Regions from separate parts of the Roseateles sp. GW835-FHT13E02 genome, predicted to be linked through region 2. Evidence: predicted binding sites of a transcription regulator. Region 2 holds the regulator's gene; the other holds the start of a gene.

Region 1 (7,709 bases), on a different contig from region 2:
TTACCGGATTCTGTAGGAGTGCTCAAATGCCGCAAACCATCAACACCAATATTGCCTCGCTGAACGCGCAGCGCAATCTGAACATGTCGCAGGGCTCCCTCGGGGTGTCCATGCAGCGCCTGTCCTCGGGTATGCGAGTCAATTCCGCCAAGGACGATGCGGCAGGCCTGGCGATTGCCGAGCGCATGCATGCCCAGGTCCGAGGCATGAACGTCGCCATCCGCAATGCCAACGACGGCATCTCGCTGGCGCAGACCGCTGAAGGCGCGCTGTCCAAGGTCGGCGACACGCTGCAACGCATGCGTGAGCTGTCGGTGCAGTCCCGCAACGCCACCAACACCACCACCGACCTGGATTCCATCGGCAAGGAATTCGGCGAGCTGGCTCTGGAAATCGGCCGCGTGCTGGCGGGCACCACCTTCAACGGCAAGAAGATCCTGGGCGCCGATGCGGTGATCCCGCAGGAGTTCCAGGTCGGCCCCAACACCGGCGCGGAAGACACCATCACGGTGACCACCTCGGACATGACGGTGGACCCCACCATCACCGCAGTCACCGGTGCCACCATCGGCAATGCCTCGACCACAGCCGATATCAAGGTCATCATCGACAACATCGACATCGCCCTGAACACGGTCAGCAGCCAGCGCGCCACGCTGGGCGCCTCGCAGAACCGTTTCGAGGCCGTGATCTCGAACCTGCAGGTTTCGGTGGAAAACCAAAGCGCCGCACGCAGCCGCATCATGGATGCCGACTACGCGGCAGAAACCTCCAACCTCAGCCGCACCCAGATCCTGCAACAGGCTGGCAATGCCATGGTGGCCCAGGCCAACCAGCTGCCACAGCAGGTGCTGAGTCTGCTGAAGGGTTGATCGAACCCGCCTCGCCGGCCTGGTGCCGACGAGCGCGCGCACGGTTCCTCTCAAGTTTTGAGCACCTTCGGCCGATACCGCCTTTGCGTATCGGCCTTTTTTGTCTCGACCCCGCGATTCGGCGCCGTTTGGACCACAAGACTCGGACGCGGATCCCAACCCAGTCACAGGGAGAACCACCATGGCCGCCATCACCTCCGCAGGCATCGGCACCGGGCGCGATATGGAGACCTTGATCCAGCAGCTGGTTGCCGTTGAGCGCAAGCCCATCAGCGCCTTGAAGACCGCCACCGATGGATTGAAGACGCAGCTGTCCGCCTACGGCAAGGTGCAAAGCGGCCTTTCCGCCCTGCGTGACGCCGCAGCCAAGCTGACCAACCCCGATCTCTGGGGCTCGGGCCTGGGCAGTTCCAGTGACGCGAGCAGCGTCAGCGTGACACCCGGGCCGGGTGCCGCGGCCGGTACCGTGGCCGTGTCGGTCAGCCGCTTGGCGACCGCACAATCGGTGTCCACCAGCTACCAGCCCGCCACCGGCCCGGTCGGCCAAGGCAGCATCACCATCGAGCTCGGCAAATGGAATGCCGACCAGACCAGCTTTGACCCCAAGGCCGGCAGCAGCGCGGTGACCATCGACATCAGCGAGGGTGGCAACACCCTGGCCCAGATCCGCGACAAGATCAACGCCGCAAAGGCCGGCGTCACAGCCTCCATCGTCACCGATCAGGGCGGTTCCCGTCTGGTCATGCGATCCACCGAAACCGGCGCCAGCAATGGCTTTCGCATCGGTGTGATCGATGGCGATGGTCTGCTGGACGGCCAAGGCCTGGACGCGCTGTCGTTCGACCCGCGCACGCCCGACGCCTCCAAGGCAGTCCAGAACCAGGCCGCCGGCAATGCCCTGGCCAAGCTCAACGGGCTGGACATTGAATCGGAAACCAACACACTCAAGGACTCCATCGACGGCCTGACCATCAACTTGCTCAAGCCCACCACCGCCGATGTCAACCTAACCATCTCGGCGGACAAAGAGGCCATCAAGAAAGCCGTCACGGATTTCGCCACCGCCTACAGCAGCCTGGCGGCCCTGGTGAAGGACCAGACCAAGTACGACCAAGCCAACAAGACCGCCGGCACCCTGCAAGGCGAAGGCTCGGTGCTGAGTGTGCAATCGGCCATGCGTGGCGTCAGCGGCGGCACCACCACCCTGGGTGGCAAGTTCAGCCGCCTGGCCGACATCGGCCTGGACCCCGTGGCCGACGGCAGCCTCAAGGTCACCACGACCAAGCTGGACAAATCCATGGCCGATCTGGACAGCCTCAAGCAGCTCTTCATGGCCGTGGACAACGGCAACGCCGAGAACAGCGGCATTGCGCAGCGCATGCGCAAGTTCGCCGACCAGGCCCTGGGCATTGACGGCAGCCTGAGCACGCGACAAAAAGGCCTGCAGGACCGCATCAACGGCAACGCTCTGCAAAGCACCAAACTGGAAGAAAAGGCCACACTGGCCGAGACCCGGCTGCGCGCGCGCTACACCGCACTCGATGTGCAGATGGGCAAGCTCAACAACCTGTCCAGCTATGTCAGCCAGCAAATGGCTTTGCTGAACAAGTAAGGGCCGCGGCCCTTCGACCCTGCACGCGCGCTGCAGCGTCTGATCCCCTCCGAGCAAGCGGTGGTTTCGCAAGAAGCCACCGCTTGCTTGCTTTGTGAAGCATGCAAAAGCACGGCGCCGACCGCCGTCCAGCCGGCACAAATTCGCACTTTCTTCAAGCCCGCGTTTGCAGGCAGATGCGGTGTCTTCCAGCACTCAAGTTCAGCGCCCCGGGGTCGAAAACAATTCAACACGAGCTTCCCCGGAAAGAATCCCACCATGTACGGCAACGCAGCCTCTCCGTTCGCATCCAGGACACAGCGCGCCTCGATGTACCGCAAGGTCGGACTGGAGACCGATGTTCAAAGCGCCAGCCCGCACCGTCTGGTCGCCATGCTGTTCGACGGCATCTTTGCCGCCATGAATCAAGCCCTGGTCGCCATCGAGACCAACAACACCGAGCTGAAGAACAACTCGCTGTGCCGCGCGGTTCGGATTCTGGACGAGGGCCTCAAAGCCACGCTGAATCTGGAAGCCGGCCCGCTGGCCCAGGACCTGGGTGACCTCTACGCCTACCTGTGCATGCGCCTGACCCAGGCCAATCTGCGCAGCGATGCAACCCTGATCGAAGAATGCCAACGCCTGCTCACCCCGGTGCGAGACGCCTGGACCGCCATCGGCCAGTCGCCGGAAGTGCAGCGCGCGGCCTGATCCACCTAACACTTGTTTCTTGCGGAAATTGTGATGAACACCCAACTTCTGAGCTACTACGAAGCCATTGAGCAAGCCAGCGCCGACATGCTGTCCGCCGCACGCACCGGCAACTGGGACGAAGTCGTCAAGCTCGAGGGCGCTTGCGTGCTGCTGATCTCCCAGCTCAAGCATGCCGCTGCCGGTGAAAAACTGGCCCCCGAAGAGAACAAGCTGAAGACACGCATCATGCAGCGCATCCTGCTCAACGACGCCGAGATCCGCCATCTGGCCGAACCCTGGCTGGATGATCTGGACCAGGTGCTGTCCGGCAAGAGCAAGACCTTGCACTGAACACCGGCCCACGGTCTTTCAACGCGCCGCCCGGGAGCCTGCCAGACCCCCCGGGCGAAACCGCCCCTCCCGCATGAGCTCCACTCCGCCCCCCTCCACCTCGCCCGACTCGGCTGCCTCTGCCGACTCGGGCGATTTTCGTATCCAGTCCCCGGTCGAGATTCTCGGTCTGCTGCAGCGCCTGCAGCAGGAGCAGACCCCGCTGATCCTCAGCACACCGGAGGGCCTCAGCCTCTCCACCCGAGTCTGCGAACTCGATGCCGACAAGGGCCGATTGCTGCTGGACCGGCCCGCAGCCGCCAGCCCGCTGCCGAACCTGCTAGGCGCCCAGGAGCTGACAGCCGTGGCCTATCTGGACCAGATCCGCCTGCAGTTCGATCTGGAGGGGCTGATGCTTTTGCAAGCCGGCCCGCAAGCCAGCCAGGATGATCTGCTGCGCGCCAATCTGCCTCAGCAGCTCTACCGCTTCCAGCGCCGCCAGGCCTTTCGCGTGCGCCCGACCAGCCGCACGCCGCAAGCCCATGTCTGCGTGCCCGGCGCCGACGAGGCCAGCCCCATCACCCTCAGCCTGCGCGTGCTGGACCTGAGCCTCGGTGGCCTGGCCCTGCTGCTGCCGCCCGGGCCGGCTGCGCCGGCCACCGGCCAGCTGCTGCAGGCCGTGCGGGTGGAACTGGACCGGCACACCCGCCTGATGGTGGATCTGCGCCTGCAGCATGTGCGCCCGCAAGCCGACGGCAGCCGCCAGCTGGGCTTGACCTTCGAGAACCTCGACCCACTCGCCGAGCGTGATCTGCAACACTATGTGGAACAGGCGCAGAAGATGGCACGCCTGCTGCGCAAGGCCCAGGGCACACCATGAATCACAACAGCCGCCCGAACCTGCACCGCGGCTTCACCCTGCTCGAAGCGGCCGTGGTCATGGCCGTGCTGGCTGTGGTGATGGCCGTTGCCGTGCCCAATTACCGCAGCTTCATCCAGCGCCAGCAGCTGCGCGACGCGGCCAACAGCCTGCTGATGGACCTGCGCAACGCGCGCGAAATGAGCGTGTCCCAGCGCAGCCCGGTGTTCGTGAGCTTTCAGGCCGGGCCAGAGTGGTGCTGGGGCATCAGCCGCGACCACCCCTGCGACTGCGGCCCCACGGTGGCCGGCAGCAGCAAGTCCTTCGATCCAGCCACTGGGCGAGCCACCGCCTGCACACTGACCCGTAGCAAGGGGCGTGACTACCCCGATGTGCGAATGGATTCAGCCGTCGATGCCGAGTTTGAGCCAGCCCTGGGCCAGGCGCCGCGACATGGCGCCACGGCCTTCAGCACCGGCAAGGGCCAAGCCCTGCGCGTAGAACTCAACAGCATGGGGCGGGTGCAGGTGTGCGGGCCGGCAGCCCAGACGGCCTCGCCCTGCTGAAGGCCTTGGGCTTGGAGCGCAACGCGGGAAGCCTTGCGCAAGAAACAGCATCGAGTGCCGCGGGACGGGCGGAGCCTCAGCCCCCCCCTACCCCGTCAGACCTGCATGTTCATGATTTCCGAATAGGCGGACACCAGGCGGTTGCGGACCTGCAAGGTGGCTTGGAAACCGATCTGGGCCTTCTGCATGGCCACCATGGTCTCTTCCAGGCTGACGGTCGGGTTGTCCAGCTGCACCTCGCGCTGCAAGCGTGAGGCCTCGTTCTGCGAGCGGCTCACGCCTTGCATGGCCTGAGCCATGGCGTCGCCAAAACTGGCGCCGCCCATGGCCTTGGCCTTGGACAGCGGCTCGCCATTGATGTTCAGGCCAGCGCGCGCGGTGGCCTGGGCGAAATCAAAAGGTCTGAGCTTCAGTTCCATGACAAGGGACTCCATCCACGCCCCGTGGCCAAGGCGAAGCCAGAGCCGGAGCGATGGAGGGAACTGTAGGCCCGGACGCGCCGTCTGAAGGAGGGAACTGCGCTCGGTTCTTCGGCCTGTTCCAGGCTTTCTTGAGGGGGCAAATCCGAATAATTCAATGCATCGGCAATGCCTGTCGTCCGCCGTGAAAACCATCACGGATTGGCACCCGCCTCTTCACTTTCAGACCGACAGACCCGCCCTCCAGCCCGGCCCGACTCATGGACAACGCCCTCAGCCCCGCCGCCAACACCCTGCCCCTGGTGACACCCGAGCCTGCCAGCTTCGGTGCCCGCCTGGCAGCCTTGCCGGTGCGCAACAAGCTGATGATGGGCGGCGGCCTGGCCATGCTGGCCGCCGCCGTGCTGGCCATCACCCTGTGGTCCAACCAGGGCGACTACCGGCCGGTGTTCACCGGCTTGTCCGACAAGGACGGCGGCGCCGTCATCGCCCAGCTGGCCCAGCTGAACGTGCCCTACCGCCACGAACCCGGCGGCACCATCCTTGTGCCGGCGGCCCAGGTCTACGACGTGCGCATGAAGCTGGCCTCGGCCGGCCTGCCCAAGGGCAGCAGCGTGGGCTTCGAGCTGATGGACAAGAGCTCCATCGGCCAGACCCAATTCAACGAACGGCTGAACTTCCAGCGCGGCCTGGAAGGCGAACTGACCCGCACCATCACCGCCCTGGCCGATGTGGCCGATGCGCGCGTGCACCTGGCCATGCCGGAGCAGAACGGCTTCTTCCGCGAGCAGCAAAAGCCCAGCGCCTCGGTCATGCTGACCCTGCGCGGCGGCCGCTCGCTGGATCGCGCCCAGATCGCCGGCATCGTCCACCTGGTTTCGGCCAGCGTGCCGGGTCTGTCGGCCAAGGCCGTCAGCGTGCTGGATCAGACCGGAGCCCTGTTGTCCAACAGCCCGGAAGCCAGCAATGGCCTGGACAGCCAACAGCTGCAATACAAGCAGCAAATCGAATCGAACTTCAACAAGCGCATTTATGAGCTGCTGGAGCCAGTGGTGGGCCGCGGCAATCTGCGCGCCACGGTGACGGCCGATGTCGACTTCTCGCAGATCGAGAGCACGGCCGAAGAGTACAAGCCCAACCGCGGCCAAGGCGCCACCGCCGCGGTGCGCAGCGCCCAGACCAACGAGTCCATCAACGGCACGCCCGCGCCACCGACCGGCGTGCCCGGTGCCGCCGCCAACCAGCCGCAAGCCCCGGCCACCGCACCCATCGAAGGCGAAGCTGCGCCACTGCAGGCCGCCGGCGGTTCGCCCAGCAACAGCACCAAGCGCGACTCCATCACCAACTACGAGCTCGACAAGACCGTGCGCGTGGTGCGCAACGCCACCGGCAATGTGCGCCGCCTGAATGCGGCCGTGGTCATCAACCACCGCCCCAACACCGACCCCAAGTCCAAGGTTTCCAACATCCCGGTGCCGCAGGAAGAGCTGGACAAGCTGACCGCTCTGGTCAAGGAGACCATGGGCTTCAACCAGGAGCGTGGTGACTCGCTCAAGATCATCAGCGCGCCCTTCCTGCAAGACAAGCAAGAAGAGGTGGAACTGCCGCTGTGGAAGCAGCCCTTTGTGCTGGACCTGCTGCGCAGCGCTGCCGTGCCACTGGCCCTGGTGCTGGTGGCCCTGATTGCCGTGTTCGGCATGGTGCGCCCGGCCATCAAGGCCGCCAACCCGCCACCGCCGGAAGCCAGCGACACCGCCTCGCAGCTCAACGCCGTGGTCGACGACGAGAACGAACTGCCCGCCCTGGGCGCCGACGGCGGCCTGCCCGCCCTGAGCGGCCCGGTTGCTAACGAAAAACTTGAGCGTGCCCGTGCACTGGCCCGCGAGAACCCGATTGCCGTGGCCAACATCATGCGCAACTGGATCAACGGTGAAGTCGAGTGAGCCGGACCGGCCGCACGTCTCCCCCGCCATATTGACCAACGAGCCCGACCATGGATGACAAAGGAATCGAAGACGCTGCCATCTTGCTGATGTCTCTCGGCGAGGAGGAAGCGTCGGAAGTCTTCAAGCATCTGGCCCCGAAAGAGGTGCAGAAGCTGGGCGAGACCATTGCCAAGCTGAAAGTCGTGGGCCGCGACAAGGTCGAGCAGGTGCTGACCCGCTTCGACGCCGTGGCCGAAACCCAGAGCACCCTGGTCTCCGACACCGATGAATACGTGCGTCAGGTGCTGCGCAAGGCCCTGGGCGAAGACAAGGCCAATCTGCTGCTCGATCGCATCCTGCAAGGCAGCGATGTGTCCTCGATCGAAAGCCTGAAGTGGATGGACGCGGCCTCGGTGGCCGAGCTGCTGCGCAACGAACACCCGCAGATCATTGC
Region 2 (7,709 bases):
CCTGCACGGTGATGGGCGCTGAGGCCTCCTTCAGCAGCACAAAGCGACCGCCGCCCATATCACGCCGGTAGGTCTGCAGCAGAAACGGCCGCTGGTTGCGCGCCGAAGCCAGGCCGGTGCGGTCATTGAAGATGCGGCGATAGCGGCTGTTGGCGCTGTTCCACACCACATCACCCGGGCGTTGAGGCTGGCAGTACTTCTTGTTGTGGGTGGGCACATAACCGTTGCGATCCACGGCAATGCAGAACACGATCTTCTCGTCGAGCTGCAGCACGGGCTCCTGCACGGCCGGGAAGAGGCGGTCCGTGAGTTCGACAAAATCGGTCAGATGCTGAGCCGGATCGCTGCCAGCCAGAGGCCGATAGCGTTCATCAAAGAGCTGAGCCATGCTGATCTGACGGCGGGCCACGGCCTCCTCCAGCAGGGCGCTGATGCGGGTCGCGGCCTGCTGGGCGGCGGCGATGAAACGGGCATCCTCGACCTCGACGCCGGAGCCGGCAATCTGCTCGATCAGCTCTTCCGAGAGCTTCAAGAATCGATCGCTGCAGGCGGTGGCCACCTGCAGGCTGCCGCGCGCCTGCTGGATGTCGGCCGCCAACTCGTCCGCGCGGGCGCCGAGCGAGGCACTGATTTGCTCGCTCTGGCGGGCGGCATCGGCGATGTGCAGCACATCCTGCTCCACCGCGGCAAAGGCCTGGTGGATGGCGCTTTGCTGGGCCAGGCCGCCGCTGGCGCTGCGCAGCTCGATGCTGAAGCGTTCGATGCGGGCGTCGAGGGCCGACAGCGTGCTCATGATGGCCTTGGACGAACCGTCGACCTTGCCGGCCAGGTCCTTGACCGCATCGGCCACCACGCCAAAGCCCAGGCCGGCTTCGCCAGCGCGCTTGGCTTCGACCGAGGCATTGAACGCAACGAGACGGGTCTGCAGGGCGATCTTGCTGATGTCCGAGGCCGCGTCAGCGACCTCGTGCAGGGTCTGGACGATGCCGCCCACCTCATCGCCAACGCCGGACAAGGCCTGGCGGGCGCGCTGCACGGCCTGACGGCTTTGTTCGCTGGCCCGGCTGATGCCTTGCTGGGCCTGGCGCACCTGGCCCAGCTCGCCCGACAGAGCGGCCATGGCCTGGGCCTGGGCATCGACAACTTTCTGTGTGTCATCCAGCACCCCGCGCACCTCGGCGGCATCGCGGCCGACATGGGAGACCGAACGGGACAGGCTGCCCAGCAGCTGGGTCAGCGCCTGGGTGCTGGGCGCCGCGGCGCCCGCAGCTGATTCGTGGTGCGCGATGGGCACGCTCGATCGGGTGGCGGATTGGCGCTTGGAGCCAAAGAACATGGCGTCTCCTCCCTAAAGTCGCGGCCGGCTCCGAGACCGAGCCTGACCACCCGGAAGGGTAGCAGCAAGAGCTGGGCGCCGCTTGGATCTGAAATTACGGCAGCGGGGCTTACCAGTCGCGGAGCTTGACACGCAGGCGGGCGATGGCCTGGCTGTGCAGCTGGCAGACGCGCGATTCGGTGACCTTGAGCACGACCGCGATTTCCTTGAGGTTCATGTCGTGCTCGTAGTACATGCTCATCATGTACTGTTCGCGCTCGGGCAGGTTCTTGATGGCGGCGACCAGGGCCTCGCGCATGCGATGGTCCTGCAGCTTCAACATGGGGTTGTTGCTGTGGTCGGCCACATGGCGGTCGAGGAAGTCCTCGTCGCCTTCGTCGCCCGACATGTCTTCCAGATAGACCAGCTGGGTGCCGCGCACCTTGCCGAGCAGATCCTGGTACTCGGCCAGGGGGATCTTCATCTCGGCGGCGATCTCGCTTTCGACCGGGGCACGGCCCAGCTCTTGCTCGAGCTTGCGCACGGCGCCTTCGATCTCGCGCTGCTGGCGGCGGGTGCCACGGCTCATCCAGTCGCCGCCGCGCAGCTCGTCAAGCATGGCGCCGCGGATGCGCTGGGTGGCAAAGGTCTCGAACTGCACGCCCTGGCCGACATCGAAGCGCGAGAGCGCGTCGGTCAGGCCGATCAGGCCGACCTGGATCAGGTCGTCGATCTCGATATTGGCGGGCAGCTTGGCGATCATCTGGTGCGCCAGACGTCGCACCAGCGGGCTGTATTGCTTGATCAGCGAGGAGTTATCGAGGCGGCCTTTGGCGGTGTACATCATCAGCTCCTGCGTCAATCAAAGAGTGGCTGCCATGGCCGGGCGCCCTGCACCCATCATGCGCACGGGCGGGCGCAGCGGGCTGGCGTTGACCGAGGCTTCCAGCGCGGCTCCCGGCGGGGCGGCCAGCAGCAGCTCACGGGCCAGATGGCGGATCTCCGGGGAGACCGGCGCCGTCGGCGGTGTCTTGGGGTCCAGGCAGGCCCAGTCGCGCAGCACGGCACCGAGGAAACCATCGGCGCAGGAGCTGATCTGCTGGGCAATGCGATCCGAGAGGCGCAGCTGCGGCGAGCTGGCCAGCAGCAGGCTGTAGACCATCAGGCCGGCGCGGCTGGCCAGCCATTTCATGCCGGCGTAGGCATGGGTGACGCTCATGCTGTCGGTGTCAGCCAGCAGCACCGGGCGCACCTCGCGCAGAGCGACCACACGGGCCAGTTCGGCCGCGCTGGCGTGCAGCAGCACGACATCGGCGAAGGGGGCGGCATCGGTCACGGCTTCCAGGAACTGGGCGGCCGAGCCGTTGGCGTTGATGTAGCGCATGGGCAGGCCACGCGCGGCCAGATAGGACACATCCTTGGACAGGCTTTCCACGCAGGAGGCCAGGTCCACACTCGCCAGCTCCGAAGGCTTGGGCGAGCTCTCGCCGGCATCGACCACCAGGGTGTGCAGGCCCAGCTCGGCGAAGGCCGCGCACAGGCCTTCCAGCAGCACGCCGCCGCCCACCACATGGGGGTTGCTGACGACCGGGATGAAGCGCACCCGCGAGCTGGCGAACAGGCGGCGCAGGCCGTGAGCCTGGTCCTGCGGGGCGTGGGATGAAGCAGAGGTGTGAGCGTCGCGCATGATGAGTGGGGTCTCGTGTGGCTTCAGCATCCGGGCTTAAAACATGCCCATGGCGGCCGGGTGTTGGGAGCCAAGCGCGGGCCCCCCGGCAAAAATCAGGTTCACATCGGCGCTGTCCATGCGCCAGGCGCCGGCGGCGGTGCTGCGCAGGGCGCGCTGCACCAGGGCCTGGCTTGACAGGCGGTGCCAGTCTTCCGGCACGCGCTGGCCGTTGGTCACGCCCAGCACGGTCAGCTTGTGGCGGATCAGGGTGTCCAGGGCCGGGGCCAGCTTGACGGCCTCGTCGATCTTGGACAGCACCAGGCCGTGGCAATCCTTGGCGCCCCAGGCATTGACCACGTCTTCGATGGTCTCGCCCTGCTGGGCGGCGTTGACCACCAGGATCTTGCGCACGCTGGGATGGGCCAGCATCTCGAGCAGCTCGTGGGTGCGGCTGTCGCGCTGGGCCATGCCGGCCGTGTCGATCAGGACCATCTTCTTGGCCGAGAGCAGCTCCAGCAGGTCTTCCAGCGAGGCGCGGTCGTGGGCGGTGTGCACCGGCACGCCGAGGATGCGGCCGTAGGCACGCAGCTGTTCGTGAGCGCCGACCCGGTAGGCGTCCAGCGTGATCAGGCCCAGGTGGGCGGCGCCAAAGCGGGTGGCAAAGGCGGCTGCGATCTTGGCCGTGGTGGTGGTCTTGCCCACGCCGGTGGAGCCGATCAGGGCGAACACGCCGCCCTGCTCTTCCAGCGCCGGGCTGTTTTCATCGGTGTGCAGATTGCGGGACAGCACATTGGCGGCCCACTGGGTTTCATCGGCCGGCTCACCCTTGGCGGCCTGCGCACCCTTGAATTCATTGGGGCAGCCTTCAACCAGCTTGCGCACCAGGGCGGGCGAGAAGCCCAGCTCCAAGAGCTTTTGGGTCAGGCGGGCCTGGATGGGCTGGCGCTGCAGCTTTTCCATGAAAGCCAGGGCGCCGAAGCGCTCTTCGATCAGGCCCTTGACCTGACGCAGCTCGTTCATCATGTCCTGCTGGTCGCGACGGCCGCGGCCGGGCAGATCGGGCAACTCGGCCGTCAGGCTGGTGGCCGGCATGCGGATCTCGTCGCGCAGCACCGGCGGCGAGGGCGGCACCGGCACGGCGCGGCGAGCCGGCTGCGCCGCTTGAGCAGGCGCGGGCTGCGATTCCGGGCGGCGCGGCTGCATGGCTTGCAAGGCGGCCTGAGCGCGCTGCTGGCGTACGGCATTGAGGGAGCTGACGCCGGGATGGTCGGCCGCGACCGCAGGCGCTTCGGCCTGCTGAGCGTAGATGGGATCGGGTGCACCTTCCAGCTCGGCCTGGCGGCGCTTGAGCACGCGCTCGCGCACATAGTCCTGGAAGGACAAGGTGCTCATGGCCAGGGTCTGGACATCGTCAGCCACCTCGCCGCCGAAGCCGCTGGCGGGGTCGTTGTAGCCGAAGCTGGGTTCGCTGCGCTGGCCGGTGCGGGCGGCAAAGCTCTTGGCCGAAGGGTTGACCACGGACGCGCTGGCGGCCGGGCGGCCCGGCTGGGCCTGCAGGCGGCCGGGCGAGGCCACGCGCGGCGCGGTGGCGGCCACGCGCTCGATCTGCGACATGCCTTCCGGCGCCATGGCCAGCACTTCCACGCCTTCCGGGCAGGGCTTGTTGGACAGCACGACGGCATCATCACCAAAGGCCTTGCGGACCAGGGCCATGGCTTCGCGTGATGTGCGGGCGGTGAAGCGTTTCACATTCATGCTGTGCCTCCGATGATGGAACCGATACGGATGGAATGGGTTTCAGGAATTTCGCTGTGGCCCAGCACCTTGAGGCGCGGTGCGGCGCGGCGCAGCAGGCGGGCCATGGGGGCGCGGATCAGATCGGGCACCAGCAGGCAGGCGGGCACGCCGCGGTCTTCCTGGGCTTGTGAGGTTTCGGCGGCGCTGCGGGCCAGGGTGTCGGCAACACCGGGGTCCAGGGCGGCGCCGTTGGGCGAATTCAGGGCTTGCGTGACCAGGCGCTCCAGCTCGGGCTCGAGGGCGATCACGTCCAGCTCCTTCACCGGGCCGTAGATCTGTTGAACGATGGCCGGGGCGATGTGGGTGCGGATGCGGCGGGCCAGCTCGGCCGGATCGCTGATCTGGGCGGCGTTCTCGGCGATGGACTCGACGATGGAGCGCATATCGCGGATGTGCACGCCCTCTTCCAGCAGGAGCTGGAGGACACGTTGCAGATTGGCGATGCCTAGCATTTTGGGAATCACATCTTCGATCAGTTGCGGCGCCTGCTTGGTCAGGTGTTCAACCAGGGCCTGGGTCTCGACTCGGCCCAGCAGCTTGGCCGCGTGAACCTGCATCAAGTGTGAAAGATGGGTGGCCACCACGGTCGAGCAATCAACCACGGTAAATCCGGCCATTTGCGCCATATCTTTCTGGCGGTCGTCGATCCAGACGGCGGGCAGGCCGAAGGCCGGATCGGTGGTCTGGGTGCCGATCAGTTTCTGGGTGGCCTGGCCCGGGTTGATGGCCAGCCACATGCCCGGGAAGGCCTCGGCCTCGCCCACCACGGCGCCGCGCAGGCTCAGGCGGTACTGGCTAGGGCGCAGCTCCAGGTTGTCGCGGATATGCACGGCCGGCGGCAGGAAGCCCACCTCCTGCGCGAACTTGCGCCGTACGCCCTTGATGCGGCTGAGCAGATCACCCTCGCGGCTCTTGTCGACCAGGCTGATCAGGCGGTAGCCCACCTCCAGGCCCAGGGTGTCGACCGGGATGAGGTCGTCCCAGGTCGCTTCGCCATTGGGCTCGGCGGCCGCGGCAGCGTTGTCCTTGGGCTTGATCTCGGCGGCTTTTTGCGCCGCCTGGTCGCGGGTGCGCAGCCACCAGGCCAGGTAGCCCAGGGTGCCGGCGATCAGCAGGAAGACCACATGGGGCATGCCCGGGATCAGGCCCAGCATGCCGATCACACCGGCCGTGATGGCCAGGGACTTGGCCGAACCGAAGACCTGGCGGCCGATCTGGCTGCCGATGTCTTTCTCGGTGCCGACGCGCGACACCACCATGGCCGCGGCCACCGAGATCAGCAGAGCCGGCACCTGGGCCACCAGCGCGTCACCGACGGCCAGCAGGATGTAGGAATCCGCCGCCTGGCTGGCCGACAGACCATGTTGGGCGACGCCGATGATGAAACCACCGACGATGTTGATGGCCAGGATCAGCATGCCGGCCACCGCGTCGCCGCGGACGAACTTGCTGGCACCGTCCATGGAGCCAAAGAAGTCGGCCTCGTCGCCGAGCTCGGCGCGGCGGCGCTTGGCCTCGGCCTCGTTGATCAGTCCGGCATTCAGGTCGGCGTCCACCGCCATCTGCTTGCCGGGCATGGCATCCAGGGAGAAGCGCGCGCCGACTTCAGCGATCCGCTCGGCACCCTTGGTGACCACGATGAAGTTGATCACCACCAGGATGGCGAAGACGATCAGGCCGACCGCGAAGTTGCCGCCGATCAGGAAATGGCCGAAGGCCTCGATCACCTTGCCGGCCGCGCCGGTGCCGGTGTGGCCTTCCATCAGCACCACGCGGGTGGAGGCCACGTTCAGCGACAGGCGCAGCAAAGTGGTCAGCAGCAGCACGGTCGGGAAGGCCGCAAAGTCCAGCGGCTTGACCATATTGGCCGCCACCATCATCACCATCACCGCCATGGCGATGTTGAAGGTGAACATCAGGTCCAGCACGAAGGGCGGCAGCGGCAGCACCATCATGCCCAGCACCAGGATCACCGCCACCGGCGCGCCCAGCGCGCTCAGCACGGCGGCGCGCGGGCCCAGGAGGGCTTGCAGATTGGCGATCAGCGGGTTCATTCTTCGTCATCCTCCAAACCGTCGAGACCGGTCGCGCTGCGGAAATTGGGTTTGTTATGCGGGTCCAGTTCCGGCGGCACTTGCGGGGTCGGTTGCTCAGGCGTCTGGCCTCGGCCGGCCATGGCGGCGCGCAGCTGGTAGATGTAGGCCAGCACCTGGGCGACCGCACCGAACAGGGCGGCCGGGATCTCGCGGTCCACCTCGGCATGGGCATACAGGGCCCGCGCCAAGACCGGCGACTGCAGCACCGGCACTTTGGAATCCTTGGCCAGATCACGGATCTTCATGGCCAGCAGGTCGGCGCCCTTGGCCACCACCTTGGGTGCGGCCATGCTGGCCTCGTCGTACTTGAGCGCGACGGCATAGTGGGTCGGGTTCATCACCACCAGGTCGGCGGTGGGCACGGCGGCCAGCATGCGGCGCTTGGCCATCTCGCGCATCTTGGCCCGCATGCGGGCCTTGATTTCCATATTGCCCTCGACCTCTTTCATTTCCTGCTTGGCTTCTTCGCGCGTCATGCGAATGCGGCGCAGGTAGAGCTGGCGCTGCAGCGGCACATCGATGGCCGCGAACAAGGCCAAGGCCACGCCCAGCAGGGTCAGTCCGCTCATCAGCTGCTGCCCGGCATAGGCCAGAGCCGCCGGCAGCGGAATGCTCATGATGCCGATGTAGGCGGCAATCCGGTCCTTCAGCACCAGGGCACCCACGGTGCCCAGCACCACGGCCAGCAGCACGGCCTTGAGCGCCTGACCCAAGCCCTGGCCGCTGAACAAGCGGCCAATTCCACTGATGGGATTGAGGTGGGAGAACTTGGGCTGCAGCGGCTTCATGGTCCAGTTCCAGCCACCGAGCGCGAGGTTGCTGCCGATCGCCA

What was found. The regulator FliA, encoded in region 2, starts transcription of late flagellar genes. The targets are predictions, from matches to a motif close to CTAAAGTTTNNNNNNNNNNNGCCGNTA.
Region 1: fliS (flagellar export chaperone FliS) is a predicted target of FliA. The motif match lies at 2,679-2,705, and genes of this name have one in related genera.

The regions. Positions count from the first base shown of each region.
Region 1 is NZ_JBXAGJ010000028.1:45,146-52,854, reverse strand. Features, by position in the region: gene AC1Q6P_RS21790 (flagellin N-terminal helical domain-containing protein) at 27-872, shown strand; gene fliD (flagellar filament capping protein FliD) at 1,054-2,484, shown strand; gene fliS (flagellar export chaperone FliS) at 2,743-3,174, shown strand; gene AC1Q6P_RS21775 (flagellar protein FliT) at 3,208-3,507, shown strand; gene AC1Q6P_RS21770 (flagellar brake protein) at 3,581-4,366, shown strand; gene AC1Q6P_RS21765 (pilus assembly FimT family protein) at 4,363-4,911, shown strand; gene fliE (flagellar hook-basal body complex protein FliE) at 5,007-5,330, opposite strand; gene fliF (flagellar basal-body MS-ring/collar protein FliF) at 5,591-7,273, shown strand; gene fliG (flagellar motor switch protein FliG) at 7,324-7,709, shown strand, end outside.
Region 2 is NZ_JBXAGJ010000001.1:414,508-422,216, forward strand. Features, by position in the region: gene AC1Q6P_RS01770 (methyl-accepting chemotaxis protein) at 1-1,336, opposite strand, end outside; gene AC1Q6P_RS01775 (RNA polymerase sigma factor FliA) at 1,446-2,159, opposite strand; gene AC1Q6P_RS01780 (MinD/ParA family ATP-binding protein) at 2,178-3,002, opposite strand; gene flhF (flagellar biosynthesis GTPase FlhF) at 3,039-4,739, opposite strand; gene flhA (flagellar biosynthesis protein FlhA) at 4,736-6,835, opposite strand; gene flhB (flagellar biosynthesis protein FlhB) at 6,832-7,709, opposite strand, start outside.